3 regions of the Lysinibacillus sp. VIII_CA genome follow, and region 2 is predicted to be linked to each of the others. Evidence: riboswitches for the same ligand, from Rfam matches in the RefSeq annotation. Region 2 holds a riboswitch; each other region holds the start of a gene.
What was found. A riboswitch is a leader RNA that binds a small molecule or an ion and turns the genes downstream of it on or off. The one in region 2 is predicted to bind S-adenosylmethionine.
Positions count from the first base shown of each region.

Region 1: linked by a shared signal. The riboswitch ahead of ACP3VS_RS07035 (Na+/H+ antiporter NhaC family protein) and the one ahead of ACP3VS_RS15495 (O-acetylhomoserine aminocarboxypropyltransferase/cysteine synthase family protein) in region 2 are both predicted to bind S-adenosylmethionine.
Region 3: linked by a shared signal. The riboswitch ahead of metK (methionine adenosyltransferase) and the one ahead of ACP3VS_RS15495 (O-acetylhomoserine aminocarboxypropyltransferase/cysteine synthase family protein) in region 2 are both predicted to bind S-adenosylmethionine.

Region 1 covers NZ_JBNFXM010000003.1:336,171-346,655, forward strand. The annotation lists gene ACP3VS_RS07030 (DUF3953 domain-containing protein) at 1,244-1,360, shown strand; SAM riboswitch class I at 1,486-1,589, shown strand; gene ACP3VS_RS07035 (Na+/H+ antiporter NhaC family protein) at 1,694-2,974, shown strand; gene ACP3VS_RS07040 (VanZ family protein) at 3,190-4,608, opposite strand; gene ACP3VS_RS07045 (DUF554 domain-containing protein) at 4,819-5,490, opposite strand; gene ACP3VS_RS07050 (MerR family transcriptional regulator) at 5,553-6,371, opposite strand; gene ACP3VS_RS07055 (MarR family winged helix-turn-helix transcriptional regulator) at 6,671-7,108, opposite strand; gene ACP3VS_RS07060 (Ohr family peroxiredoxin) at 7,259-7,663, shown strand; gene ACP3VS_RS07065 (nitroreductase family protein) at 7,689-8,315, shown strand; gene ACP3VS_RS07070 (Rrf2 family transcriptional regulator) at 8,383-8,883, opposite strand; gene ACP3VS_RS07075 (carboxymuconolactone decarboxylase family protein) at 9,210-9,647, shown strand; gene ACP3VS_RS07080 (transcriptional regulator) at 10,194-10,415, shown strand; gene ACP3VS_RS07085 (DNA polymerase thumb domain-containing protein) at 10,412-10,485, shown strand, end outside.
Region 2 covers NZ_JBNFXM010000011.1:64,378-74,862, reverse strand. The annotation lists gene ACP3VS_RS15515 (DMT family transporter) at 1-827, opposite strand, end outside; gene ACP3VS_RS15510 (hypothetical protein) at 975-1,205, shown strand; gene ACP3VS_RS15505 (homoserine dehydrogenase) at 1,271-2,257, opposite strand; gene ACP3VS_RS15500 (hypothetical protein) at 2,730-3,116, opposite strand; gene ACP3VS_RS15495 (O-acetylhomoserine aminocarboxypropyltransferase/cysteine synthase family protein) at 3,446-4,750, opposite strand; SAM riboswitch class I at 4,868-4,981, opposite strand; gene ACP3VS_RS15490 (glycerol-3-phosphate acyltransferase) at 5,137-5,769, shown strand; gene ACP3VS_RS15485 (DASS family sodium-coupled anion symporter) at 5,970-7,451, shown strand; gene ACP3VS_RS15480 (succinate CoA transferase) at 7,534-9,054, opposite strand; gene chrR (class II chromate reductase ChrR) at 9,418-10,149, shown strand; gene ACP3VS_RS15470 (hypothetical protein) at 10,360-10,485, shown strand, end outside.
Region 3 covers NZ_JBNFXM010000002.1:29,697-40,181, reverse strand. The annotation lists gene ACP3VS_RS03530 (TIGR01212 family radical SAM protein) at 1-516, shown strand, start outside; gene ACP3VS_RS03525 (tRNA (mnm(5)s(2)U34)-methyltransferase) at 513-1,091, shown strand; gene ACP3VS_RS03520 (alanine/glycine:cation symporter family protein) at 1,151-2,659, opposite strand; gene ACP3VS_RS03515 (alpha/beta hydrolase) at 2,786-3,592, opposite strand; gene ACP3VS_RS03510 (gamma carbonic anhydrase family protein) at 3,727-4,239, shown strand; gene metK (methionine adenosyltransferase) at 4,415-5,611, opposite strand; SAM riboswitch class I at 5,896-6,014, opposite strand; gene pckA (phosphoenolpyruvate carboxykinase (ATP)) at 6,406-7,992, shown strand; gene ACP3VS_RS03495 (alpha/beta hydrolase) at 8,077-9,033, shown strand; gene ACP3VS_RS03490 (alpha/beta hydrolase family protein) at 9,114-9,890, opposite strand; gene ACP3VS_RS03485 (NUDIX domain-containing protein) at 9,880-10,341, opposite strand.

The sequences.
Region 1 (10,485 bases), on a different contig from region 2:
CTTATTCCGTGATTTCCTGGTCTTTTTGTGCAGACAATCCTATTTTATACGAAAAAATAGGACAAATAGTGAAACTTTTTAGCTGTTTTTTCGTATTCATAATTGAATCTAAAGCTAAGCAATATTATTAGTAAGATTCACTTTCACTTAAAAGGCTAGAACTTACATAATTATGTAGGCATCTAGTCTTTTTTGTTGCCTTTCTACTTTTATGAAAATCATGAACTTTAGAAAATTACATAGCAATGAGTAAATCCTATGCTCGAAAAAACAAGAATTCCCCCAAAAATTAGATTGGAAAATATTTTAACTTGTTCAACGCCTTAACTTAGCGTAGTATTAATACGAATCAAAACTAAGTAAATTAGTAAGATTCACTTTCACAATAAAACCAGGCGCTCTTCTATGAGGAGCATCTGGTTTTTTGTTTTTATCTGAGATTTCAAGAACATTAATTTATGAGGCAAGCTAGCCTTATCTTACAAACGTAGCCATACTTCCAACAAGTTATTTTTTGTTAATCGAATGTCATTAGTTGTGAAAAAGAGGCGAGAGCTGAAATTCCCATGGCCCGTTTTGCCATAAAGGGATAGATTTTTTGAGCGAACCGAATTTTACAAATGATTGTTTAAATGGGTATTGTTGGATTTTTTAAAATTATAAATCAATTTTTAAATGGTAATAGTTGTCACTATAGAGGTTAGACAAAGGATGCATCAATCGAAAAAATTAATCGGTCTTTTAGTCATTGTATATGTTTGTACATTGTTAGTTTTACCCTCTACAGATGGATTCGTTTCGGAATAATTGATGGAGGTTCTATTATAATTAGCTTTATTTCCTTATTCTTCTTCGGGTAACCATAGCGGTATTAAAGAAGTTAAAGATGAACTGGATAAGCATATTGAAGCACACAATGCTAAAATTGGATAGTATGTTTTAATGATTTTAGCTTGTCTAATTTTTTTTGCTTCAGAGGGTGTCTCCAATTTAAATGACATGAAAAATTATCCTTTGTTCTTAGTCGTTGGGTTTACATTGGTCATATCACCTATCATAGAATTTATTTATTCAAAAAAAGTTAGATAACTGACAGTATTTGTTTAAGCAAAAAGGGAGGAATCGTTTTGTTAAAAACAGTACAAATTATTTTATCAACGATAGGCATCACGCTTTCCGTTTATGGACTTATTCATATGAATACCGCCTAAATTTCTTAATGATCCTTTTCCTAGGTTTATTTATGTTAACATTAGGAATTAAAGAGTTTGGGAGAGAGAGAAAATTATATGGTTGTTTTCTAGTTGGCGCATTTATATTTTCGGTATATGTGTCTATACAAAGCTTCATATTAATCTAAAAAGTTGAATTCTGGACCTTAAAGATAGTGCCAAGAAATTTTTTCTAATTAAAAACATGTTGCAATTATGGATGTTTTATTTTAGTATTTTAATATTGTGTCAAAAATATAATATAATATTTTTCTTCTTATCAAGAGAGATGGAGGGACTGGCCCGATGAAATCTCGGCAGCGGAACTATTAAGTTACTGTGCCAAATCCAGCAAGCAATGTCCTTGATAGATAAGAGGAGCGTTTTAACTATAAGGCCTCTTCTTGTTATTTCAAGATGAGGCCTTTTTTATGGTGAACAAACAAAAATAGGGCTGATTTTTAATTTTTGGGAGGTAAACAATGAGGAGAGAGAATCCATGGGCGCTAATCCCATTTGTTGTTTTTATAATTTTATTTATTGGTTCAGGGGTTATGACGGGTGATTTTTATGCCTTCCCTGTTATTGTAGCTATTAGCATTTCGGGAGCTGTGGCTCTAGCGATGAATCGAAAAGAATCGTTTTCACGGAAGGTTGATATTTTTTGCCAAGGTGCTGGAAATTTAAATGTCATGCTGATGGTTATTATTTTTCTATTAGCAGGGGCATTTTCAGAGGTAGCCAAGGGGATGGGGGCCGTAGATTCCACTGTTAACTTTGCATTATCAATTATTCCGCAAAACTTGCTTGTTGTAGGTTTATTCATCATTGCCTGTTTTATCTCTCTATCCATGGGTACGTCAGTGGGGACAATTGTTGCACTGGCGCCCATAGGAGTTGGGATAAGCGATCAGACTGAGCTATCTATTGCTTTAGTGATAGCAGCGGTTATAGGCGGTTCAATGTTTGGTGATAATTTATCTTTTATTTCAGATACTACTATTACTGCCGTTCGTTCACAAGGAGCGCAAATGAAGGACAAATTTAAGGTCAATTTTTGGATTGTATTGCCGGCAGCTATGGTTACGAGCATTATTTTAGGGTTTATGACATCCGGTGGAACAGCTCAAGTAGAGCATTTAAGCTATAATTGGGTAAAAATTGTTCCCTATGTTTTAGTGATTATTTTAGCGTTATCGGGAATGAATGTTTTCCTCGTTCTTGCATTAGGGATTGTCCTCGCCGGTGCAGTTGGCTTAGCAGATGGCAGCTATCACCTAATGAGCCTTATACAAAAAATTGGCGAAGGAATGGAAGGTATGTTTGAAATCGCCTTTCTAGCTATATTAATAGCTGGAATGGTGGAGGTTATTAAATTTAATGGAGGAATTGACTTTTTGCTCCGCCTTGTAACACGCAGGATTAAATCGCAGAAGGGCGCTGAATTAGGTATAGCTGGTCTTGTGGGCCTAACTAATTTATCTACGGCCAATAATACAATTGCTATTTTAATTGCTGGGCCGCTTGCCAAAAATATTGCTGATCAGTATGAGATTGAGCCGAAAAAATCCGCAAGTATTTTAGATATTTTCTCCTGTACGGTTCAAGGTCTTCTCCCATACGGAGCTCAATTCCTAGTAGCCGCAAGCGTTGCCAAAATATCGCCAGTGAGTATCTTACCATACGCGTTCTATCCTATTCTTATTGGTATTTGTGGTATGATAGCTATTCTCATTGGGTACCCGAAAGAAAAGAAGGCCTAAACTTTTCTTTCAGACTGTAGACAAAAGTCATCGAGAAGTTCACTCTCGATGACTTTTGTCATTTTTAATATTTGAGTAATATACTACCAAACCTAACATGCTCCACTCTTAGGAAGCTGTCTATTTTTTAGGGGATAATTCATTCAAATAGGGAGCTCATTACAATGGAAAGCCCGGTTGTCCGTTAATTGGACCCAAATATTCGGAATGAGCTATTACTTTCTTGCCTGAATTAAAGTAAACCAATCGTTGCCGTTGAACTTTCCTGCAACATTGTATATGGGCTGATAGAAACCTTTTGTATCATACATATACGAAAGCTCAATTGAATCAATCTCTATATGGTCTCCTTTTTTTATAATAAGGTCTTCCTCCTGAACGAGCGCATTATACTTTATTTGAGGAAAATCGCCTTCCTTGATCCGTTCATATACCTCTGTAGGGGATAGTATGTTTACCTCCCGTATAAATTGATTTTCATGAAGGCTGTAGGTTAATGAATACACGTGACCATCCGGTTTAAGACCAAGACTAACATCCCCAGTCCAGTAATCTTTATGTACATCGGTGCGGTCTGGTAATGTCCATTCAAATTCACCATTCTCCTGTACAGCAAATTCTGCATCTTGAGGTAGTAAAGCAAGTTCATCCATCAATGATTTCGCCTTATCTTCTTGCCCTACAGCTGAAGTTTGCTCTGGGGTATAATTATTTTCGGTTAACCACCATTGGCCCTCGGAATCATTTGTAATCAATGTATAGGGGACCTCATTTTTATCTTCCAATAAAGTCTCGTCATTGTCCTGGTTATTAGATGTACTCACCTCTAATAATCCTAATTTCTGTTGTAACAGGTCTTTTACGTCATCATTTTTAACGTTTTTCTTAAAGACAGGAGCAACAATTGATGCTGCGCTTAATTCCAATGAAGTGGATACATGAACATCTGACATTTTTGATTTTGTATAAGCGTTTATTGCTAAATGACCAAACTCTTGTTGGGCGTAGACAATGCTCATAACGATAAAAATTAAGCCCATCAATAGGGGGATAGCAAGGTTTCCAATCAGACTTTTCACCTTGACCTTTTTGTGATTGGAAATAGAAACTGCAAGTTTGTATAATTGATAGCCAATAATACCCCCAAGTGAGTTATTGATTAAATCATCAAGCTCAAAAATCCCTGCTCCTGAAAGTGTTTGATATGTTTCAATAGAGGCTGTTGCCCCCACAACTACTAGAAGTAGCCACTTAAACTCTTTACATTTAGCCATAAGTAAAGGCAAGAACATTCCTAATGGCACAAACATTAATATATTAAATAGACAATTTTGGAGATCACGTAAAGAGTATTTTTTCCACGCGTCTATATAACCGCTGAATGGTTGTAGGTTCATCTGCATGTAATGTGAAGTGCCACGACCAATAACTGTTAGCTCTAAAACAAACACAATATATCCGATAAACATTGCGCCAAGAAGAAGCTTCTTTACAGGGATTTGTTTATGGCGATCTGTTCGTCGCCTTTGATAATAAAAGTAATAAAGTGCAATTAGTAAAAACTCAAAGCCAATAATTAGGATGACTGGCAACATCAAAATTTTAATATTGCTCATGATTTCTGCAATTCCCAAGGTGTGATACTCCTTTATCAAATAATAATTTTCAAATGCTACATCTCAGGTGAGAGAATTCTTAGTAATGTCGACTTTTATAGTGTAAATGGAAATTATTAATAATTAGAGAGAATATTTATGAAGATTTCTTAAGAAAAGCGGAAAAGCCCAAGCACGCAATTGTTTTGTGCCTGAGCAAATTAGACATATGGTTTTTTTGATGGCTTTTTAATGTATAAACAAAAACACAATAATAGGGATTATTAATGATGGCAAAAGATTTAAGGTATTGCATTTTTTTATACCTAAAATACTTAAACCAGACGCTAATATCAATATACCTCCTATAATCGTCAATTCATTTAGAAGATCAGTATTGATGGAATTCTCCATTAAACTAGCTATTAAGTAAATGGAGCCTTGCCATAGAAATAATACAATACCTGAAATAGCTATCCCAATACCGAATGTAGTGGCCAAAACAATCGAAGTAATTCCATCCAATATACCGTTCGTAAGCAGATAGGTATAATCTTTCTTTAATGCAGCCTCTATTGGACCTAATATAGATAATGATCCAATACAAAATAATAAGATCGCTGTCGATAATCCTTCAGCTAAATTCCCCTTAGAGTATTTATTCACTAACGTATTAAATTTTGATTCTAAATTAAGTTTTTGACCTAATAATCCGCCTATAGCTAGACTGACAATAAAAAGTACCGGATATTTACTGGCAGGTAAATGTTGAACTAGTGCATTTATACCTAATCCCATCGCTGCTAATCCCATGGCCTGCATGAGGATTTGATGGTATTCATCCTTTATCCCGTTTTTAAAAATACTTCCAACGATGCTTCCGACTATAATCATCATTGTATTAAATATCGTTCCTAACATTTTTCATTCTCCTTTAAAAATTGTTCTTACGTAAAAAAATAAACCCTCCTGTAAGGGGAGGGTCAACATTTTATTGGTATTTGTATTTCTGTCAAGTAATCTTCTTTACTTCCTGAAATGTAATGGTCAATTATTGTTCTTTCAATAGAATCTCCGATTACTTGGAAACCGTGATCTTTAATAAAATTCAGTAAGGATTTATAATGTACAGGAGAATGACTATGATTGCCATTAAAATAAATACAGGCATATTTTCCTGCGGGTAGCGTGGTCAATAAAGGACTTTGCCGATCCTCTTCCTCGACTACAATAAATATAGAGTTGTATTCATGAAACTGGTTATCCAATAGATGGCAACTACTTACGGTTAGGCCAACGCCTCCAATAAATATAGAAGAATTCATATTGGACAAATTCTCTAACTGTCTCAGAGAAACTTCCAATTGTGGTTCAGAACTGATTTTTTCCATTAATCGTACGATTCTTCTCTCTTGTTTTTCCATGATGAAAGGGACTCCCAATGCCTTTATCTCTCGTGCTAATTTAATATCCTTAATTCGATCTTGGAACCTTCGTTTAATTCGTTCTAGTTCGTGGATTTTTTCCTCGGTTAATCGTTTCTGTTCCTCTAAGAGATGCAAAAAGTCGTCGATATCTCTGTGATCCAAATGTCCTTTAATTTCCTTTAATGAAAAACCTAATTCCTTTAAATAATGTATAGTATTTAATTGCTCAAATTGTTCTGTTGAATAGTATCTATAACCGTTGTTTTTATCTGTGTACATAGGCTTTAATAAATCAATTTCATCATAATATCTAAGGGTTTTTATGGTGGTTTTATGTAGCTTTGCCATTTCTCCAATTGAAAATCTATTCTTCATTTAAAACTTCCTTTAAAAAACGTCCTATTATCATTATAGTACTTGATTTTGTCCATGAACCCAATAAAATTTAGTATTTCACCAGAGCATCCATATGCTGGTGAGTTTGTTTGGACCAAATCCTAGGATACGAACTGCGGGATCAAGGGAGGGGAGATAAGTGAATGTGTTTAACAAATTGCCCATTGAAAAGAACCGTCGTTGGAAGAAAGGAATGTCCAATGACGGTTCTATCTGTTGACTGTATAAAATTATTACCACTAGCATGAATCAAAATTTTTAGGTGATACGATCTTTGCTTAATTTTTGTCTTTCAAGGCCCAATCATTGTGTATGATGTCTTGTAGAACATTTTTCAATTGAATAAATTGCTGTTCTGAAATATTAGATTGCTTCATGACCTGACGTGATACCTCAGGTAGCTTTCGACGAACCTTATTACCTTCCTCTGTTAAATAGATTTGCATTTGTCGTTCATCATCTTTGGAACGTTCACGACAAATGTATCCCTTTGCTTCTAATTTTTTTAGTAATGGTGTTAATGTACCTGAATCTAAAAATAAACGCTGTCCTAATTCTTTCACTGTTATTTGTTCGTTTTCCTCCAAAGCTAAAATGGTAATATAACCCGTATATGTTAAATCATATGGCTTTAATAATGATGTATAGTGTCTAATGATTTCCTTTGATGTGGCATACAAAAGAAAGCATAGTTGATTATCTAAATGATTAGGCATAAAAATCCCCTCTTTATGTTCTTCTATTAACATTTATATTAAAAATAAAATTCCTACTTGTCAAACACAATTAAATTGTGTACAATTCAATTTGTAAAAATTAAATTGTTTACAATTTAAAATACGGGATATAGAAAAGGAGTTTTGATGATGAAAGAATTATACTCAACGACTATGATTAATGAGGGTGGGCGTAGTGGTACATCCTATGCAGAGGATCAATCACTATCTTTAAAAATTGCACCCCCAGGCTCAAAATTAGACAATGTGACAAATCCAGAACAATTATTTGCTGCGGGTTATAGTGCCTGCTTTAATAGTGCGTTAGATTTAATTAAACGCCAAAAAAAGCTTAAACATGCCTCAACGATTCAAGTAACCGTTAAGTTAATGGAGCAAGCTACTTTTGATTATGTACTTGCTGTGGACATCGAAGGTCATATTGAAGGGGTAGAGTTGGAAGAGGCACAGCAATTATTAGAGCTAACACATACTGTATGTCCTTATTCAAAAGCGACAATGGGCAATATCAATGTAACAATTAAAGCAGTTTAAATTTTTTGAAAAAGAGGGAAATCATATGTTATCAACTACAACAGTAAAACAAGTTATGCAGGCACGTAAATCTGTTCGTAAATACAATGCGAATACTAAAATATCTCGTGAAACAATCATGCAGCTACTACAAGACGCTACTTCAGCTCCTTCTTCAAGCAATATGCAACCATGGCGATTTATTGTTATTGATGATAAGGAAATACAAAAAAATATTAATTTCTTTTCATTCAATCAAGAGCAAATCGAAACTGCCTCTTCTATTATTGCTGTCATTGGCGATATTGAGATGTATGTAAATGCTGAGGAAATCTATGCAAAAAATGTGGAGTTAGGTTATATGCCAGAAGAGATTGCCAAAAAACTGGCACAGGACGCATTCACAATGTATAGTTCAGCTTCGCCTAAAACATTAGAAAATATCGTCCACTTTGACGCTGGCTTAGTGTCCATGCAAATTATGCTATTGGCGAAAGAAATGGGTTATGATACAGTTCCAATGGGCGGATTTGATAAAGCTAAATTTGCGGAATACATGGAATTACCTGCAAATGAAATACCTATTTTATTATTAGCAATTGGTGAAGCGGCGGCACCTGCTTATGGTTCTTCACGTCTTCCAATTGAACGTCTTGTAAGATTTAATCGATAATGAATAATAAAACAAAGCACAGTCACTAAGAGGCTGTGCTTTGTTTCGGTATTTGTACTTTTGGGAGTTACCTATTTTTCTTGTGGAAGAATTCCTTTGCCATTGCTATGCGTTCACTAGGCAAGGTGCGATTAAGCTCTTCTTCTAACCATGCAATTGTTTTCCCTCGTAAATAGTTCCGCATCTGTTCTTCAGCTTCTAACATTACTATATTAATGGTGCAATCAGATGTAGCTGACGGACAGGAATCACAATTTCCAGTTTTGTTTGCAAAATTCGCTTTAATGTTCTTACATTGAAATATGGGACTTTCACCCTCTACAGCCTTTACAACATCCCAAAAAGAAATATCTTCAGGCCTCTTACTAAGCCTATATCCTCCTTTAACACCAGATACTGAACTGACAATACCTGCTTTAGATAGCTTACCTAATACTTTTGATAAATATGTTTCGGATAGTCCTTGAAATTCGGATAGATCCTTGATTCCGATACTTTCCTCTGGTGGCACATCTATTAAATAGACAAGACTGTGTAATGCATACTCTACCATGACGCTATATTTCATTCATATCACCTACTTCTAATCCCTTTAGAAAAACTTACATGTATCTTGTATATTATCATATCTTAAAAATACTTCATCTAAATTAAATCAGTTTGACAAAAATTAAAAACAGGCTTATATTAAAGACAATGATAATCAACGATTAAGTTAATCGGCGATTATTGTCATCCTTGATTTCTTGTGGGGAGACCGTATAGTGAGTAAATTTAATCGAAACAAGTGGTTTTCAAATTCTTCCTGCTCAAGGATGGCATGGTTGAATATGCATGAAATTTACTAAATTATCATCAAAATCAAGGAATTTAATTGAATCGGAGGAGTGTAACATGAAACAACGTATCGATTATTATGACATTGCACCTGATGCAATGAAGATAATGATGGAAATGGAGAAATACACGAAAAAGAATAGTATTGATAGAAAACTTCGTGAGCTCATTAAAATTCGTGCTTCACAAATTAATGGTTGTGCGTTCTGTATTAACATGCACACGGCTGATGCCAAAAAAATGGGGGAAACTGAACAACGTCTATACTGTATAAGTGCTTGGAGAGAGTGCACATTCTATTCAGAAGAAGAAAAGGTCGCTTTAGAATTAACTGAACACATTACTTTAGTGTCTGAAATGCGTGTACCTGATGATGTATATAAACGAGTTCGTAATTATTATACAGAGAAGGAATATGTCGATTTAGTAATTCTCATTAACCAAATCAACAGCTGGAATAGAATCTCGATTGCTATGGGCAACTTCGCCGAGTAATATAAAAAATTGGTTCTAAATGAATCTGGAGTAGGTAGAAATGTTGATAAAGCAGCATTTCTGCTTTTTTTATTTCTAATCGGAAATCATCTTAATCGAATTATCTAATGAAATGGGGGAAATCATGTTCCACGTTTGGACTGAGTAAATATGATTCCCTTTTTATTTCCAATGTAACCTCACTACGACAAACTTCTATTATATATCCACATTTCTCTGCAATTTTATTAATACTTTCACCTTAATAATCCTGTACCGTCGTACAAGTTAAAGTATATGTGAAAACTTGAATCTATTTATTTTTTCCTTTTTTTTGTTTCCAAAAATTTAATCTTGTCAAAAAGCAAACGTTTGTTCTAATATGTATACAAACAGATGTTCTTACATAGGATAAGTGCAGAGAAATCTATTCGTAAAATGAGATAAAGTCAGGTTCCCTGAAGCCGTTACCAGTACGCACAGTTGTAGGAATGGAAACTAAAGTTACATTAAATTAAAGTGATTAGCCAATTTTAAAAATTTTGAGAGATAGTGGAGGAAACTACGATGAGAGAGCAACTGATTAAAGCTATGCAACGCAATCAATTAGTGGACATTATGTATATAGCCAAAAATGGCTCCGTCACAAAAAGACGTGTAAGAGTCATTAAAATTGTTGGTGATTCATTGCAAGCATTCTGTTTTACGAGGCAAGCAAAGCGTTCCTTTGTCATCCAAAATATTCTCGCTGTTACTCCTGTTTTCCGAAAAGAGCGTGAGGTTGTATGAACTATGAAGAAATGCCAAATAGACCTATTATGTGTATCGATATGAAGTGCTTTTATGCTAGCTGTATCGC
Region 2 (10,485 bases):
ACAACAATGCCGCCTAATAGCATTGCTACACCTAACCAGGACAATCCACTGAATTGTTCCCCAACTAGAAAAACGCCAAGAATTGCGGCTGTCAATGGCTCAGCTAACGATAGAGTGACAGCTGTTGATGAATTTATTTTTTGCAAACCGTTCAAGAACAATAAATAAGCTACACTTGTACACATAATTCCCATAAATAATATCGTCCATAGATTTTGCATATTTTCTAACCAGGTAAACCCATTAGAGAGTGAAAAAGGGAATAAAAATAAAGTACAAAGGGAAAATGTCATAGCAACTGCTGGTAACGCATCTTCCTGCGCCATTAATTTCTTGCTAATATTTGTATAAAACGCAAAAGATAACCCTGCACAAAGCGCTAAACCAAAGCCACTCGCTTGTACAGTTTCTTCTCCATTATTAATAAATAATAAAAAACAGCCGATGATTGCCATCAATGTAGCTAGGCCCCAAATACCAGACGGTCGATTTTTCCATATCAACCATTCAATAATGCCTGAAAATACTGGTGCACTTCCAATGGTCGCAACAGTTCCAACCGCTACACCTGTTAGACGAATAGATGAAAAGAAAAGACCTTGGAAAAGAGCAATACTTGCCGCAGCTAAAATCGTCCATTTCCATGACCAATTTAGGAAATTAATTTTACGGAAAATAATTGTAATAGCTAAGAGGAGCCCACCACCAATGGCAGAACGAATAGTGGCGACTGCAATCGGAGATACATTATTATCTAAAAATGTTTGGGCAGTTCCTGTCATTCCCCATAAAATAGCTGCTAACAATACAAACAATGGATTTAACATGTAGACCCCTCCGCCTTATTCCTTCTTCCATACTTATCATACATATTTATCCAAAATCAAACAATTAACATTTTTACTATTTTCATTCACCAAGTATGCATTCGGTTAAATGGACGTTATAATAAATACAGTTAAAGGAGCGATTGTATGTACAAAACAATTGAAGAAACAGCTATTGAACTAGGTATGTCTAAGGAACAGATATTACGCCTAGTCTATGAGGGACGCATCCGTTCCGTTTTCGATGGAAATATGATTCTCATAAATAGTGGGCAATTTAGTACGTATTTTAATCAATTGGAGCGTATTAAAGAGGAAATCGAAATATGGAGATCTACTCCCATACCAGAGGATATTGACGTAAAAGACGAGGATTAAAAAGCCCACCATTCAAACAATAGAATATTGTTGAATGGCGGGTTAACTTTATAAAACAATAATTATTAAATCGTTACAACAAACCCTGCCCTTTTCCCGATGATTTCAGCATAATCTTCTACCATCACACTTGCTGTTGGGTACATTCCAGCACCAGGACCTACTAGGGTTAAAGTGCCAATATAATTAGTTTCTAGTGCAACTGCATTGAACACATCATCGACTGGATAAAGTGGATGTTCTTTATCAACCAGTTGTGGACCAACCTTTGCTACAATTTTCCCACTAGCTAGTTTTTCTACCTCAGCTACATGACGGTAACGTAGACCCTTTTCACATGCTTCATGAACTTGCGAAGCTGATATACTATCTATGCCAATCACTTCTACATCCGCCCAATCAGGTTGTTCTCCAAATGCCAAGGCACTTAAAATCATTAACTTTTTAAAGGCATCTTGACCAGAAATATCATTATACGGATCTGCCTCTGCATAACCTAAACTTTGTGCTTCTTTTAAAGCTGTTTCAAATGACCAGCCCTCAGCTCGCATTTTGGTTAAAATATAATTACACGTACCATTTAAAACACCTTGTATACGACTTACGTCATTAACAAGTAATATATTTTTCATCGTTTTAATAACAGGTACTCCTCCAGCAGTTGTAGCCTCAAAACCTACAAAAACACCATTTGCTTTTGCAAGCTCTTGTAACTCTAATCCACGCTTTGCAAACATGACTTTGTTGGCAGTAATAACATGGCATTTATGCTCTACTGCTCGCTTTAAATAGCTATACGCAGGCTCTTCGTTCACAATTGCTTCGAATATTACTTGCATACCTGGTTCAGCCAAAACATCATCCATGCTTGTAGTCATTAAATGTGCTGTGCCTGGGACACGTTCGCGACTAGCATCTGTTACTAAAATCTTCGCTACTTCCAACTCAATACCTAATTTATTTTTAAGGTCTTCTCGCTTTTCCTTTAATATATGATAGATCCCTTGACCTACCGTTCCAAATCCTAAAATCGCTGCCTTTATAGTTGCCATTCTTATTATTCCCTCCAACTTACATTCCGCAGTTTCATCAAGCCAATCTCTCCATGGGGTTGTGTCAAATTGATTGACACCAACCGCAGGCCTTAGCCACCCCTTATTTTTGGGGTAAATTTTGTTATTCAGTACATGTTAGAACAAATACAAATTCAAATAATTCGAAATTTAACTTAAAGAAAATTGTAACGTATATATATACTTTACACAAGAAAAATCTTTCTAGGAAGGACATTTGTTTTCCCTAGACGTGCAAAGGAAATCGTTTTCATTCCCTTTACTATACGTTTTTTAAGTTTTTCGATAAGATTTGAACAAATATTGACTCTTTGCATTCAAATTATGATGTCTTTCTTCTATTATATATGTATGTTCAGACACCCATAAACCAGCTAAATAATCAAACCGCTATAAAAAAAGCTCATTCCCTGTAGCAGCAGAGAATGAGCTTAAATATATGAGGGATTTTTTAGCTCGCTTTTGAAAGCAATTGATAACGATATTGTTTTAAAGCTTGTTGAACAATACAAATTTCTTCTTCTGTAAAATTTGGTATTGCATACGTACGTTCCACTAATTGAAATGTACCATATTTCAAATAAAATTCTGTTGCTGGAAGCTGGATGTGGCTCACACCATACTTCTCATATGTCTCATAAACTTCCTTAACCATAAAGCCATTATCATCTGTGCATACCTGTTCCTGATACGCTGAATGACCAAAAATTTGTTGCCATTTACGTTCTACTAATGTAAGGATGTGTTGAATGGATTGGTTGTTGACAAATACATGGCCTTCATTTAGTTCATAAATTAAATAAGATGCAATGTTTTGCGCACTATAGACATTACCCATTTTAAACACTCCTTTATCATTAGTTTTTTGAAGAGTAGCCACTGGCTATGTAACTACTCTCCTATCTATTCAAAAGTGGGGGAGCACTTATGAAAACAGTTACCTTTTCCAAGAGGTTTTTCCGTACACTTAACTTATTTCCAAGTATATAACAAGGTTTTAACAAAGTCAATAATGCATATAAAAATACTCGGTATTATTTTTTGAAAGGTTCTGACAATGAACGGGTGCAATAATTGGTGGATGTAGCAACGTTTAACATATACCAAATGAGGCTATTCGAATGAGAAAATACGTAAACGCTACAACATTCACCGCTCTATTCTATATTAAGCTTCTATTGTTTGTTCAGCTACTGCTGTTGCCTGAGTAATAGCCTGCTCTAAATCTGCAATGATGTCCTCCACTGCCTCTAAACCGATTGATAGGCGAATGAGCGATTCGGTTACACCAGCTTGAATTAGTTCATCTGCTGATAATTGTTGGTGCGTAGTAGATGCTGGATGGATAATTAGCGACTTAGCATCACCTACATTTGCCACATGTGAAAACAGCTTTACATGATCAATAAGCTTTCGTCCTGCTTCACGTCCACCTTTAATGCCAAAGGTAAGCACTGAACCGAAGCCATTTTTTAAATATTTTTTCGCCAACTCATGTGTTGGAAAATCTTCAAGGCCATTATAATTTACATACTCCACAGATGGGTGGTTGCGTAAATATTCAGCTACAGCTAAAGCATTTTCATTATGTTTAGGGATACGCAAATGAAGCGTCTCTAAACCTTGTAATAGATTGAAAGCTGCATCTGCACTTAATGTTGGGCCAAAATCACGTAACAACTGTACACGTAGCTTTGTAGCAAAAGCTGCAGAGGCTGTATCGATTCCATAGCGTAAACCATGGTAAGAAGCGTCCGGCTCTGTAAAGCCTGGGAATCGACCACTAGTCCAATCAAACTTACCAGCGTCTACAACAACACCACCTAAAGTTGTACCATGACCACCTATCCATTTAGTTGCTGAGTGAACTACCACATCTGCACCATAATCAATAGGTGTGGAACCATAAGGAGAAGCAAATGTACTATCAATAATTAATGGCAAGCTGTGGTCATGTGCTATCTTAGCTACTGCTTCAATATCTAAAACCTTTAAGCTTGGGTTACCGTAAATTTCAGCGAAGACAGCTTTTGTTTTATCGGTAATGGCAGCCTTAAAATTTTCTGGGTTTGTTTCATCTACAAAAATCGTTTTAATACCATAGTTTGGTAATGTATTAGCGAATAAATTATACGTACCACCATATAAAGAACTAGCAGCTACAATTTCATCACCTGCTCTAGCTAAATTTAAAATAGAAAATGCAATAGCTGCTGCACCAGATGAAAGTGCTACTGCTGCTGTTCCACCTTCTAGTAAAGCCACACGCTTTTCAAAAACATCCACTGTCGGATTCGTAATTCGTGTGTAAATGTTTCCAGCTTCCTCTAAGGCAAAAAGACGTTGCGCATGAGCAGTGTCTTTAAAAACGAAAGCAGTTGAACGGTAGACAGGAACTGTTCTAGAACCTGTCACAGGGTCGGGCTCTTGACCACCATGTAACAGCAGTGTTTCTGGTTTAAAATTTGTCATTGTGTACCTCCATTTGGTTATTTTTTTTACGATGGTACCGGAGATGAGGAGGATTTTTCTGTAGAAAACAAAAACCCTCTTCAGCTAAGAAGAGGGTTGCGGTTGCAAGTTTTCCTCCCCTTATCTGCCAGATCCAAGTAAGAATCTGTAGGAATTAGCACCTTAGTAAGTTCATCACCTACTGGTTGCCGGGCATCATAGGGCCTATCCCTCCGCCGCTCTTGATAAGAGTATGAGATTCAATTTCCATCGTTGTTACAAAGTATAAGCATAGAGTTTTTTTCTGTCAACATCTAAATTTTATTTTTTCCGAAACTTCTGTCTGCTCTTTTACGTAATATGAACGCATACACTATTTTAGAAAAAAATTTGAAAGGAGTATTTTTATGGTAAAAGCCGTGATCTTTTTTCTAGTTGTTGGCTATTTGATTGGCTGTATTCACGGCTCTAAAGTGGCACAATTTTTATCCGGGGTTGATTTAAAAAAAGCTGGCCATGGCAATGCTGGTGCCTCTAATGCTACGCTTTCACTCGGCTGGAAATATGGCGTTTTAGTAGCTCTTATCGATATTGGAAAAGGCGTCGTAGCCATCGTCGGTGCACATTTTTATTTAGCAGATGCAACACATTTAACAGCAGAACAAATATGGCTCCTCACCTACTTGATAGCTGCAGGGGTTATTTTGGGGCATAATTTCCCTTTTTATATGGGCTTCAACGGTGGAAAAGGAACTGCCTCCATCATTGGAATTTTACTTGCGGTTGATTGGAAGATTGGTTTATTTGCACTTATTCTATTTGTTATTTTATCTTTCGCAACGAACTATTTAATTGTTGGTGTATTAGAGTTTTACCTCGTTTTTTGTACAGCTACTTATTTATGGATTCCTGGATTAGGCCCAACCATTATTGCCATTCTACTTTTTGGTATTGCTATTATTTTGCACTTTGAAAATATTAAACGTTTAACCAATGGAACAGAGCCTAAAGTTACTTCTGCCTTCAAGAAAAAGAAATAGTATTTCCCGAGAGAGATTTGTATTTTTTATGACCACAAATTTTCTCTTTAATTACTATTAAAGCTGTAAACTGACATATTTTTCTTCCTTTCATTCTATATAATAAATGGATGAATTCTTATCTTAAAAAAACATTTTGTTGACCGATGTTAAGGATAATAACCGTCATTTTTACGTAGACGTAGAAGGGATGAGAAAATATGTCTTCACCTAAACAAGCAGCAACGAAGCGTAATCTAAAGCCTTTATGGATTGGGTTGGCTTTTGCTTTATTAATTATTATTATTTTTTTACCTAATAACGGTGAGTTACCTGTAGCTGGGCAGCGCGCTTTAGCCATCTTAGCTTTCGCGGTCATCCTTTGGGTAACTGAGGCCGTTTCATATCCTGTTAGCTCTGCAATGATTATTGCACTCGTCACCGTTTTACTAGGTCTTGCCCCCTCCATGGATGATCCCACAGCACAACTAGGTACCGCTAGCGCCTTAAAACTATCATTAAGTGGTTTTAGTAATTCTGCTGTCGCCCTAGTAGCAGCTGCTCTTTTTCTAGCAGCAGCTATGCAAATTACCAATTTGCATAAACGACTTGCTCTCTGGATTCTTTCACTTGTAGGAACAAAAACAAAAGCTATTGTTTTCGGTGCTATATTAGTTTCCATTGCCCTTGCATTTTTTGTTCCTTCAGCTACTGCACGTGCTGGCGCAGTAGTCCCTATACTTCTTGGAATGGTCGCAGCATTTGGTTTACCGCGTGATAGTCGACTTGCTGCTTTGCTTGTTATTACTTCTGTACAAGCTGTTTCCATTTGGAATATCGGTATTAAAACTGCGGCAGCGCAAAATATGGTTGCTTTAAATTTCATCCAAGAGCAATTTAATGTAAATATTTCATGGGGTGCTTGGTTACTTTATGCTGCCCCATTCTCGATTATTATGTCAGTAGCCTTATTTTTCATTATGATTACGCTTATTAAGCCTGAGACGAGCAATATTGATGGTGGTAAAGAAGTCATCAAGAAACAGCTTGCTGAGCTTGGACCATTAAAAGCACCTGAAATTCGATTGATCATTACATCATTAATTTTACTATTTTTCTGGGCTACGGAAGGCAAGCTCCATCCATTTGATACAACAACGGTTACAATTATCGCCATTGCTGTTCTACTAATGCCTAAAATCGGCGTTTATTCGTGGAAGGAAGTTGAACCTCATATTCCTTGGGGAACAATCATTGTCTTTGCAGTTGGTATTATGCTCGGAACTATTTTACTGAATACAAAAGGTGCATCATGGTTATCAGATAAAGTTTTTGGTTCACTCGGTCTAGATACAATGCCAATTCTTGCTACCATTGCTATCGTAACATTATTTAATATTCTTATTCATTTAGGTTTTGCCAGTGCAACAAGCCTAGCCTCTGCACTTATACCTGTGTTTATCGTGTTAGCTTCCACATTAACTGCTAATGTAGATCAGGTTGGTTTTGTTATCGTCCAACAATTTGTTATTAGCTTTGGTTTCCTATTGCCAATTAGCGCACCACAAAATATGCTTGCCTACGGTACAGGAGCATTTACAACAAAGGATTTCCTGAAATCAGGTATTCCATTAACGATTCTCGGCTTCCTCCTAATTCTGCTGTTCTCTGCAACTTATTGGAAATGGATTGGCCTATTGTAAAGCTTTAATCGTCTTAGATAGATTTATTAACTAAAAGGCCTTGAGGGAGCAGCTGTCCTTCAAGGCCTTTTGTATTAGAACTCTATTTTGATAAAGCTGGGTCTTTCATTGTTCCACTTTTTGCGTAATTGACATGCCATGACAGCGCTTTTTCAAGATCATGCGGTGTATGATGTCCACCAGTTGTCTCATTAGCGTCATTAAAGTATTGCCATAGCTGCTCACGATAATCAGGGTGTGCACAATGATCAATAATTAGTCCCACACGTTCCTTTGGAGCAAGCCCTCGTAAATCAGCTACTCCCTGCTCTGTTACGATAACATCAACATCATGCTCTGTATGATCCACATGCGATACCATTGGGACAATGCTCGAAATATTGCCACCCTTTGCATAGGATTTAGTTACAAAAATTCCCAAACGTGCATTGCGAGCAAAGTCACCAGACCCCCCTATACCATTCATCATTTTAGTACCAGAAACATGCGTAGAATTAACATTTCCGTAGATATCAACTTCTAATGCTGTATTCACTGAAATCAAACCGAGTCGACGAATGATTTCTGGCTGGTTTGAAATTTCTTGCGGACGCAATACTAATTTATCCGCATACTTTTCAAAGTTCCCATAAACACGGTTTCCTACTTGTTCAGAGAGGGTAATGGAAGTAGCAGAAGCAAAATTCACTTTTCCTGCATCGATTAATTCAAATACTGCATCCTGAAGTACTTCTGAGAATACTTCTAAGTTCTCAAACTCAGAATCTTTAAATCCAAGTAATACCGCATTCGCCACTGATCCAACCCCAGATTGAATTGGACGCAGGCTTGTTGTTAAACGGCCCACTTTAATCTCTTCACGCAGGAAGTTTAACAGGTGATTAGCCATAATATCTGTTTCCTCGTCAGCAGGAACAATTGTTGATGGGGCATCTAAAATGTCAGAAACTACAATACCTTTTACTTTATTCAAGTCTAATGGAATACCAATTGTACCAAGACGATCAGACACATTTTGTAAAGGAATTGGGTCACGTTTCCCTTGTTGTGCAGGAACGAAAATATCATGTACGCCCTCTAATGCATCTAGCTGTGCTACGTTTAATTCTATGATGATTTGATCTGCCTCTTGCACAAAAATCGGAGAGTTACCAACTGAAGTTGTAGGAATTAATAAGCCATCTTCTGTAATAGCAGCCGCTTCAATAATTGCAAAATCAATAGGTCCTATAATGCCTTGACGAACTAACTCCGCATTATGAGATAAATGCGCATCCACAAATGTGATATCACCACTATTAATTTTATTACGAATACCAGCATCTGCCTGGAAAGGTCCTCGTTTGCGAATAACGCCAGCTTCCGCTAGGTATTGGTCTACCTCAGGGCCAAGAGATGCGCCTGTATATATATCTACCTGGAAGCTCTCTTTTTTTGCTTTCTCTACAAGCGCAAGAGGTACGACTTTTACATCCCCAGCACGAGTGAAACCGCTCATCCCTAATACCATACCATCCTTAATCCAAGATGCTGCTTCTTCTGCTGTTACAACCTTGCCCTGTAATTGCTCATGGCGAAGCTTTTTCGCTAACTTTTCTTCCATTCCTTATTCCTCCATCCCACTTTATTTTTGTTCAACTAGTATTTGGTTCCATGATCTCTGTCATCAAAATTACCTCTGCTTCAAACAAATCTGCAGGAGGCTTTATCCTTAATCAAAAGAGCTACCCCACTCCTCTTCAGCATAAGGATATTCTAATTTTTGGTAGCACAACCAAATAAACAGCCGATTATATAATTTTATACTATTTAGAATATTTAATCTATATTAAAAGAAATATTTAACTTTCCGAGATAAATTCTACATTTCAAACTATTTAAATATAGTTATATGCCCCTCTTCATCGATTTTGATTAGAAAGCGTGCTATGCTCTTAATATATAAGTGACAAAGGAGAGTAGACAAATGGTTAAAGAATTATTACGAAACCATTCTTCAGTAAGAATCTATGATGGAAATCCAATCTCAAAAGAAATTATTGAAGAATTAATCGCAACAGCTCAAATGGCTGCAACGTCACATTTTGTACAAGCATATAGTGTTATATGGGTAACAGATGCAGATAAAAAAGAAAAATTGGGATTACTCTCTGGAAATCCCCGTCAGTATGATACTTCTGGTGGAGCATTTGTTTTTTGCGTTGATTTCAAGCGCCTACAAATGGCTGGTAAATTAGAGGGAGTAGACATCGTGGCTGATTCAGCAGAAAATGTCCTTGTTGGAGTTGCTGATGTATCATTGTTTGCGCAAAATTTTGTTATTGCTGCAGAATCAATGGGATATGGTATTTGCTATATTGGAGGAGTCCGTAATAACCCTTCAGAAATAAGTGAATTATTTAATCTACCAGACCACGTTTTCCCGTTGTTCGGTCTAACAATCGGCATACCTGTTCGCCGTAATGAGGTAAAGCCACGGTTGCCTGTGTCTGCTGTACTACATGAAAATGAATACAATTCAGAAAAGTATGATGAACTTTTACCAGCGTATAATGAGACAATGGAAGCGTATTATAATAGTCGATCATCTAACAGAAAAATCGATAATTGGACAAAGCAAATGGCTGATTTTTTAATCGAACAACGTCGTCCACATATAAAAGAGTTTTTAGCTACTAAAGGATTTAACTGGAAATAAATCACTTCCACTGAAATGGGGTTACTATCGGATGATAATAACCCCATTTTTTTCATAATTTCGTTACCTCTTTGTATTAACTCTAGTCATTATGTCTCGATATATCTATTAAGTACAATATTAAATTAAACGAAAAGACTCTTCCATTTTCCAACAATTCCATTCATATTAATAAATGATTATGTATTTACGAAAGGAGTTATACAAGCAATGTCCTATATCAATAAACATCTTGCTCGTACCTTAGAACAACAACATAAGAGAAGTGTAAGAGGTTTATTTTTAAAAATTGAAGAGCTTAATGCTGCTTGCACCCAACTACGAAAACGACTTGAA
Region 3 (10,485 bases), on a different contig from region 2:
CGTACGTATTTATGGATTGAGCTTGGTCTTCAAACTGTTCATGAAAAAACAGCAAATCTTATTAATCGTGCGCATGATTATGCAACCTATGTGGAGGGCGTTGAAAAGCTTCGGAAGCATGGTATTCGTGTTTGCTCACATATTATAAATGGTCTACCGCTTGAAGATTATGACATGATGATGGAAACAGCTCGTGCAGTGGCCAAGCTAGATGTTCAAGGTATTAAAATCCACTTACTTCATTTATTAAAAGGGACCCCAATGGTGAAGCAATATGAAAAAGGGATGCTTGAGTTTTTAGATCAGGATGTTTATACAAAACTAGTCGCTGATCAGCTAGAAATTTTACCACCTGATATGGTCATTCATCGCATTACAGGTGATGGACCTATAGATTTAATGATTGGCCCAATGTGGAGCGTTAATAAATGGGAAGTATTAAATGGCATCGATGCCGAATTGGAGCGTCGTGGTAGTTGGCAAGGGAAATTTTATAAAGCTGAGGTTGGAAAATGAAACTACAACGAGTTTTACAATATGCTCAGCAGCTACTAAAAGATAGTGTGGAGGAAGGAGATACGGTTGTTGATGCCACTGCTGGAAATGGCCACGATACGCTATTTTTAGCACAGCTAGTCGGGGATGAAGGGCAAGTTTATGCCTTTGATGTTCAAAAAAAAGCAGTGGATGCAACGCTACATCGTCTACTAGATCAAAGTTTGGAGCATCGGGCTCTTGTGTTAAATAAAGGGCATGAAGAAGTAGCCAATTTTATACACAAGCCAGTAGCTGCAGCCATCTTTAATCTCGGCTATTTGCCTGGTAGCAATCATGATATTATTACCAAGCCTACTACAACCATACAAGCTATTGAAGACTTACTTAAGCTTTTAAAAGTTGGCGGTCTAATCATTCTTGTTATTTATCACGGCCACCCTGGCGGCAAAGAAGAGCGAGATACCGTGACTGACTATGTCAGCCAGCTTCCACAAAAATATGTACATGTTTTAAAATACGAATTTCTCAATCAGCAAAATGATCCTCCATTCATCATTGCGTTAGAAAAGATGAAGGATTATCCTACTTTATAGACAATTTAAAAGGCTAACTAATAGTATAGTTGTAACTATTAGTTAGCCTTTCTCTTTACCTATTTATTTTTACGTTCTTCATTATAGTCAACCCAGAAATCTGCACCTTTAATGCCTAGTTTACGAGGATCAAAGACAGGGTCTTTTCCTTCTTTTTTCTGTTTCTCGTAATCTTTTAATGCAACAATGGCTGGTTTCATAATAATTAAAATAGCTAGAACGTTAATCCATACCATTAAACCAAGGCCAACATCCCCCATAGCCCAAGCCAGTTCAGACGTACGAACCGTGCCATAGAATGCTGCGACTAAAATAGCGATTTTCGCAATCCAAATGAAAACCTTTTCGGTACTACCTCTAAATAAATAAGCGACATTTGTTTCGGCGATATAGTAGTAAGCCATAATCGTAGTAAAGGCAAAGAAGAATAGTGCGATAGCTACGAATGGTGCGCCAAATCCAGGTAAGGATGATTCTACTGCATATTGCGTATAGGCAGCACCTTCCTTAATACTTTTAGCAAATGTCATTTGCTCGTCACCCGTTAAGCCACCTTTATTGAATTCCCCAACGTGAATAAATGAATCTGTTCCTTCAACTGCCTTTTCATCTTGTACATTATACATACCTGTAAATAAAATCATAAAGGCTGTAGCTGAACAAATTAATAATGTATCAATGTATACAGACGCTGCTTGGACAATCCCTTGTTTAGCAGGGTGAGATACTTCTGCTGCAGCAGCAGGGTGCGCACCAGTCCCTTGACCAGCCTCGTTTGAATAGATTCCTCGTTTCACACCCCAAGCAATCGCGGAGCCAATAATACCTCCAAATATTTCTTGTGCTCCAAATGCACTTGAGAAAATTAAAGCAAAGACAGATGGTACCTCTGAAATATTCATAGCGATAATAATAATAGCCATAATAATGTAAGCTAATGCCATGAACGGTACAATAATTTGTGCGGCGTTGGCAATCGATTTAACGCCTCCAATAATGATGGCACCGAGTAAAACAACAATAATTAGTCCTGTAATCCAAGTTTCAATACCGAAGGCATTTTCAACAGCTCCTGCAATGGCATTAGATTGCACACCTGGCATAAGTATAAGCATAGCAATTAAAGCAGCTACAGCGAAAATCACTGCAAACCATTTTTGACCCATTCCTTTTTCTATGTAATAGGCCGGTCCACCACGGTATTCAGTATCCTTCTCTTCTTTATAGATTTGCGCTAAAGTAGACTCTACATATGCGGTTGCCGCACCAATGAAAGCAATTGCCCACATCCAAAAGACAGCACCAGGTCCCCCCATCCCAATAGCTGTTGCAGTACCGGCGATATTCCCTGTACCTACACGACCCGATAGAGCGATAGACATTGCTTGGAAGGAGGAAATCCCCTTTTCTGATTTCTCCCCTTTAAACATTAGCACGAACATATCTTTAATATGCCTTACTTGCAGGAACCTTGTAATGACTGAGAAAAAAAGCCCAATCAATAAAATACCATAAATAAACCAAGGTCCCCATAATATGTCATTCATTTTACCAACAACTACATCCATCTTACCCCTCCAATTTGAATTACCTTACTTTAAGTCACTATATTATTACACTTTTCAGAAAATTACAATATTATATTCAAGTAACAATAATTAAGTAAGTATCCTACTATTTAGAAGGGATCGAAACTATTTTATTATATATCCAATTCGTCTAAGAGCATTATTGATAAAATCTCGAATGTACATAAAAATCTCTTCACGCTCTACTTCATGAAATAAATTGTGATAACAATTTGCCCATTCTTTAAATTGAAATTCCGTTAACTCTTGTTGATGAAGCCAATTACGCATTTGTCGAGTTTCCGTAATTTTATCTTTTTCAGCTGTCATAATTAACATAGGCATATTAGGAAATTCGTCCTTAGGTAGCATAACTAAATTTCTCATCATCTGCTGAAGCTCACGATACCATTTCACCGAAACTACAGACATAAATGGTATATCATCCTTCATTTCTTCTCTACCCTCTACGCTACGCGTCAATTTTTCAAATGTCAGGTCATGTGTCAATTTTACATTTGCTGTTAATGCACTCAGGCTTGTTAAAGCATTTGATAATTTACCTGGTAATAGCTTCAATTGCAGCCATGGTGATGTCAAAATAATACCTGCACACTCATACTTTTTCTTTTGCATTGTATGAAGAACTAAAGTAGCGCCTAGTCCATGTCCTATTACAAAGGTTGGTAAATTATATGAAAATGCATTCTCAATCAAATTTCTTGTATATTTATTGTACAATTTGAAGTCCTCATCATGGACACGGGCAAATCTTGCATTGACACCATGATTCGGTAAATCTCCCATGACTATGTGGAAGCCTTCCAATCTTAATTTTTCTATCAGCCATGCATACCAACGGTGGTTTTCATAAGCACCATGAAGAATAGCAATCACAGCCTTTGCTTGTCCATCAGCTTCCCATTTCCACATTTACATAGTCCTCCTAAAAAATAATTACACTTTGATTATATCGAAATAACAGCTCATTTTAATTTTATATTTCCTTAAAGTTGCGTATTTGATACGATAATACTATATCTACAAAAAGAAAAGAGGCGATTCTCATGATTTATCCATTCAAAGATAAAACACCAACGATCGATCCATCTGTTTTTATTGCCGATTACGCAACCATTACTGGAGACGTAACTATTGGAGCTGAATCAACTATTTGGTTCAATACCGTGATCCGCGGCGATGTTTCCCCAACAATAATAGGTAAACGAGTAAGTATACAAGATCTTTGCTGCTTACATCAAAGTCCTAAGTTTCCACTCATTATTGAAGATGAGGTCACAGTAGGACACCAAGTAACTTTACATAGCTGTACCATTCGAAAAAAAGCCTTAATCGGAATGGGCTCCATTATTTTAGACGGTGCGGAGATTGGAGAGGGTGCATTTATTGGAGCCGGAAGTTTAGTGCCTCCTGGTAAAGTCATTCCTCCAAATAGCTTAGCATTAGGACGTCCAGCCAAAGTTGTACGAGAATTAAATGCTGAGGATAAAGAGGATATGGAACGTATCGTACGTGAATACGCTGAAAAGGGTCAGTATTATAAATCTCTACAAAAATAAAAACCTACAAAGAAATTGTACCTTCATAAAAAATTCCTCGCTTTCCATGACACTATTTGTTCAAGGAATAAGGGCGAGGTATTTTTGCAAAAAAACAAAAGGGGCAGAAAAGCCCCTTTTGTTCATAATACATTAGAATAATTTTCTAAAGACTTCAGCACTTTAGCACAATAGTTTACAGCTGTACTTTTATGCGTAATGCGTCAGCTTTATCAGTTTGTTCCCATGGGACGTTTACATCTGTACGACCAAAGTGTCCATAAGCTGCAGTTTGTTTATAAATTGGACGACGAAGATTAAGCATTTTAATGATACCTGCTGGGCGTAAATCAAATAGCTCACGAACCCATTCTACAATTTTGCTTTCCGTCACTTTTCCTGTACCAAATGTATCTACAGCAATGGAAACAGGCTGTGCAACGCCAATTGCATAAGCCAACTGTACTTCAGCGCGTTCTGCTAAACCAGCTGCTACAATATTTTTAGCTACATAACGTGCCGCATAGGCAGCTGAACGGTCTACTTTTGTTGCATCCTTACCTGAGAATGCACCACCACCATGTCGTGCATAACCACCGTATGTATCAACAATGATTTTACGGCCCGTTAAACCAGCATCTCCTTTTGGTCCGCCAATTACGAAACGGCCAGTTGGATTGATAAAGTATTTTGTGTTTGTATCTAATAATTCGCTTGGCACTACAGGAGCAATCACGAATTGTTTTAGATCGGCCTGAATTTGTTCAAGTGTTGCTTCTTCATCATGCTGAGTTGAAATAACAATTGTATCGACACGAACAGGTACGTTATTGTCATCATACTCAATTGTTACTTGTGTTTTACCATCTGGGCGTAAATAAGCTAACTCCCCAGATTTACGAACTTCTGTTAAACGACGTGCTAATTTATGAGCTAAGCTAATTGGTAATGGCATTAACTCGGGTGTTTCATTACATGCATAGCCAAACATTAAGCCTTGGTCTCCTGCACCAATCGCTTCAATATCTGCATCTGTCATAGAACCCTCACGGGCCTCTAAAGCTTGGTCAACGCCTTGGGCAATATCTGGAGATTGCTCACCAATTGCTACAAGTACTGCTAAGTTTTCAGCATCAAAGCCATATTTACCACGTGTGTATCCAATTTCCGCCACAGTATCACGTACAATGCCTTTAATATCTACATAAGTAGAAGTAGTGATTTCTCCTGCTACTAATACTAATCCTGTTGTTACAGTTGTCTCGCACGCTACACGTGCATTTGGATCTTCTGCTAAAATAGCATCTAAAATGGCATCCGAAATCTGGTCACAGATTTTATCTGGATGCCCTTCTGTTACACTTTCTGATGTAAACAGTCGACGGTTTGTCATTTAGTTTTCCTCCTATTACTCTTACAAAAAGTATTTGTACGGTACTCATTACCCATGTCAAGTCCGCTCCTAAGGATTGAACTCTCTCAAGCCGCTGTTGTTGTCATTTCACTTTACGAGAAAAAATAACTGCTACTTAAAAACACGAGGATTTCGAAAGACCCGTCATTATAATAAGGAAAGAACTACATATACTTACCTTTACATTAATTTTTAACAATAAAAAAATCCTTTTCTCACGTTACTATACATGAGGAAAGGAATAATGACTTCGTTACCTTTCACTCTTATCGTTCAAGGGATTTTCCCTTGCATCAGGTTGGCACCAACGCATGTTGTGAAATAATACATGCAGGTTGCCGGGTTTCACAGGGCCTGACCCTCCACCAGCTCGGGATAAGAGTATCCGTTCAATTTTCATGTTACTGAAAAGGTCAATCGTTGTCAAATATTTTCTTATGTATTACTGTATAGAAAGGAAGAACAAAATTATCACCATAAAATTTTCATACTTGGGTGATGATGTAAATAGAAGAAATTTAATCCCTACAACATACCTAGCTTCTTGTGGTAACATATGTGTGGCTCAAATTTTAGACAATTTACTGTAGCATTGAATGTTTTCTACTCGAAAAACATTATTTTTTGTCAGTTTATTGAAAAGTAATAAAAACTCTAAAATAATTTCTTAATTAGTATAGATTATTTAACCCATTGTGTTATACTATTTTTGAAATTAAGAAAAAATCCCTCTAAACCAAGGGAATACTATAAAAAAGGATGGTATTTAATCGATGAATTCAGTAGAAATTGCAAACGAACTGAAGGAATTATTAAACGGCGGTAACATTAATGTTCAACTTTCAGTACCACAATTAGCAGAAAAAGCTACTTCTCGTGGTGAGGCAATGTTAACAGTAGATGGCGCAGTTCGTGCAGAAACTGGCAAATACACTGGTCGTTCACCTAAAGATAAATATACAGTAGAAGAAGAAAGCACAAAAGATCAAATTGACTGGGGTAAAGTCAATCAACCAATTTCCTCTGAAGTGTTCGATAATCTGTATGTAAAAGTAATAAAATATTTAAAAGAACGTGATGAATTATTCGTATTCAAAGGTTTTGCTGGTGCTGACAAAGATTCACAATTAAGCATCCAAGTGATTAATGAATACGCTTGGCACAACCTTTTCGCTCATCAATTATTTATCCGTCCGACTAAAGAAGAATTAGCTTCGCATGTTGCAGACTTCACTGTCATCTCAGCTCCTAACTTTAAAGCAGATCCTGCGGTTGACGGTACTGCTTCTGAAACATTCATCATTGTATCACTTGAAAAGAAAATTATCTTAATTGGTGGTACTGAATATGCTGGTGAAATGAAAAAATCTATTTTCGGAATTATGAACTACTTATTACCACAACAAGGAATCCTTTCTATGCACTGTTCAGCAAACGTTGGTGAAGCTGGCGATGTAGCATTATTCTTCGGTTTATCTGGTACTGGTAAAACGACATTATCCGCTGATCCAGACCGTAAGCTAATCGGTGACGATGAACATGGTTGGTCTGATAATGGAGTATTCAACATTGAGGGGGGTTGCTATGCAAAAACGATCAACCTTTCTGCTGAGAAAGAACCAGAAATCTACAATGCAATCCGCTTCGGTTCTGTTTTAGAAAACGTAGCTGTTGATCCAGAAACTCGTATTTGTGACTATGATGATGGCTCATTAACAGAAAATACACGTGTAGCTTATCCAATCCAATACATCGAAAATATTGTTGATCCATCTGTAGCAGGTCATCCAAAAACAATCATTTTCCTAACAGCTGATGCGTTTGGCGTATTACCTCCTATCAGCAAATTAACAAAAGAGCAAGCTATGTATCACTTCTTAAGTGGTTTCACTTCAAAACTTGCTGGAACTGAACGTGGTGTAACAGAGCCAGAACCAGTATTCTCTACTTGCTTCGGTTCTCCATTCCTTCCACTTCCTGCAACAGTGTATGCAGAAATGTTAGGTCAAAAAATTGATGAACATGGCGCACAAGTATACCTAGTGAACACTGGTTGGACTGGTGGCGAATATGGTACTGGTAGCCGTATGAAGCTTTCTTATACACGTACAATGGTACGTGCAGCTATCGATGGTAAATTAACAAATGTTGAAACGACACAAGATGCTGTCTTTGGCTTACACATCCCAACAGCAGTTGAAGGTGTACCTTCGCAAGTGTTAAATCCTCGTGAAGCATGGGCAGATAAAGCTGCATACGATGCTAAAGCTGCTGAACTTGCAGGCTTATTCAACGAAAACTTCAAGAAATTTGCAAACGTTTCGGAAGCCATTACTACACTTGGTGGTCCATTAAAATAACAACTAGAACAAGAAAAGGGAACGATATGATTCGTTCTCTTTTTCTTTCCCATACATAAACAGAAGCTAATATAGGAGATACATATGAAAAGAAAATACAAATTACTAGTAGCATTAATTACTATATTATTGGCATTAATTATTGGTGCTGGTTTTTTTGCAGGCAACTACTTTTATAATCTGGCATTAAATCCTGATACTGATAAAACAGCAGTTCTAGATGCCCCCCACAATCTAATCGATAGCAATTCAGATGAAGCTCGAGAGAAAGAGGCACGTGAGCAATGGTTTAACAAGCATTCTGAGGAGAAGTCAATTCCATCCTTTGATTCCCTTAAGCTGCATGCATACTCTATCCAAAACAGCCATCCCACAGACAAATGGGCAATTATCTTTCATGGCTATTCAAGTGATGGTACACAAATGACTAAGTATGCTAAACAATTTTATGATATGGGCTATCATGTACTCATTCCCGATGCAAGAGGACATGGTCAAAGTGAAGGTGATTATATCGGCATGGGGTGGCATGATCGTTTTGATGTGGTTTCATGGATTGACGACATTGTAAATATGAATGAAGATGCTGAAATCGTTCTATTTGGGGTTTCGATGGGAGGAGCCACTGTCATGATGGCTTCAGGCGAGGATTTGCCCTCAAATGTAAAGGCAATTATTGAGGATTGCGGGTATTCTTCCGTATGGGATGAATTTTCCTATCAGTTACAAGCCATCTTTCACTTACCTTCTTTCCCAATTATGCAATTCTCTTCGGTCGTAACTAAACTAAAAGCAGGCTATACACTAGCAGAAGCTAGTGCTGTTGATCAAGTGGCAAAATCGAAAACCCCTATGCTGTTTATTCATGGAGACAACGATACTTTTGTTCCTTCGACCATGTTGGATGACGTATATGAAGCAGCAAATGTACCGAAACAAAAGTTAATGGTCGAAGGGGCTGGTCACGGTGGTGCGGAAAGCTTAGCAGGCGAGCTCTATTGGGAAACGATTCAACAATTCTTGGAAACTTATACAAAATAATTAAACGCCCCTTCCTTTAGAATACTATTCATCTCCAGATGATAGCTATGTAAAGGAAGGGGCATTAATTTTTTCATTTTCTAATGTTGCTTCATCCATTCACAAAGAGCACGAACGGTTTCACGATTTTTAGCTGGTGGGTATTGATGTGCATAATGAAGGTCATACCATGTTTCGTATGTTTTATGAGCATCCTCTAAAAAAAATGCCAGCTGTCTAGCATGCTCTATATCCACATTCTCATCCTGATAGCCATGAATAATTAACACTGGGGCTGTTATATGCTCAACTTCGAATAAAGGTGTACGAGCATCATAGGCTTCCGGTACACGGTTGGGTGTTCCTCCGATAACGCGCTTCATCATCCGTCGCATATCTGTACGTTCCCAGTAAGTGGCCGTTGCATCAGAGACTCCAGCCCATGTCACAACGGAAGTAATATCCCTTCGTAAAATAGCTGTCCATAGAGCCATGATACCTCCTCGCGAAAAGCCAAAAACATGTATATTGTCGTTGCAAAATTGCTTCAGTACATCGACAGCATAAACAGCATCATAACGGTCTGCCCCTGCAAACTCATCCTTGCCTTCGCCACCTCTATTCCCACGATAATAAGGTGCAAAGACGATAAAACCTTGAGCGGCAAATTGGGCAATACGCGAGGGCCTTACCATGCCAATGCTTTGCATACCCCCTCTTAAATATAAAAAGCCATCATATGTACCTTCAGTCTTCGGCTCTGCTAAAAGTCCTTTTATTCGCAAGCCCTGTGATATATAAGTGATTTCTGTTAACCGTATTGCTGGATTGGGTGAAGGATATGCACGCTTTTCAACGATATCACCATTATTTGTCACGTCTTTTCAGCTCCTCCAGCATTTTCTCCATTCCCTCATCCTTCATATGAAAGCTTAAGTTTGGATGATGGGCAAATTCCTCATCAGTTAACCACAGCATACCGGATGTTTCTAAATCAAATTCAATGTCCTCCTGCCCAGCAAATTGTGCTGTAAAAACCGTTTTACAAAATAAGCTGTCGTCATGAACCGCATATTCTGCAAACCATTGAAGATTTTTCACACGGACACCCGTTTCTTCATACACTTCCCTTATGGCTGCATCCTCTAGCGTTTCGCCTTTCTCCAGTTTGCCCCCTGGCACCTCGACACCACGTCTTTTATGAATAGTACATAGCCACTTATTTTGGTGCTTTAAAAAAACAAGGACGTGTTTGGGTTCTACGTCAAACTCACCTCTCGTAAAACTCAAATCTACGCGCAGGCCATGTAAATCTGTAAATGTTAACATATCTTCAACCTCACGTTCTTTCATGCTGAATAATAGAAGTTATTTTTTCATTGCCTACACTTATAGGCGTATTGAATTTATCATTTCTGCTTTGCTAGCCATGCATTTCCACTAGGTGCAAATCATTCAATTTCCTCTAGCTTA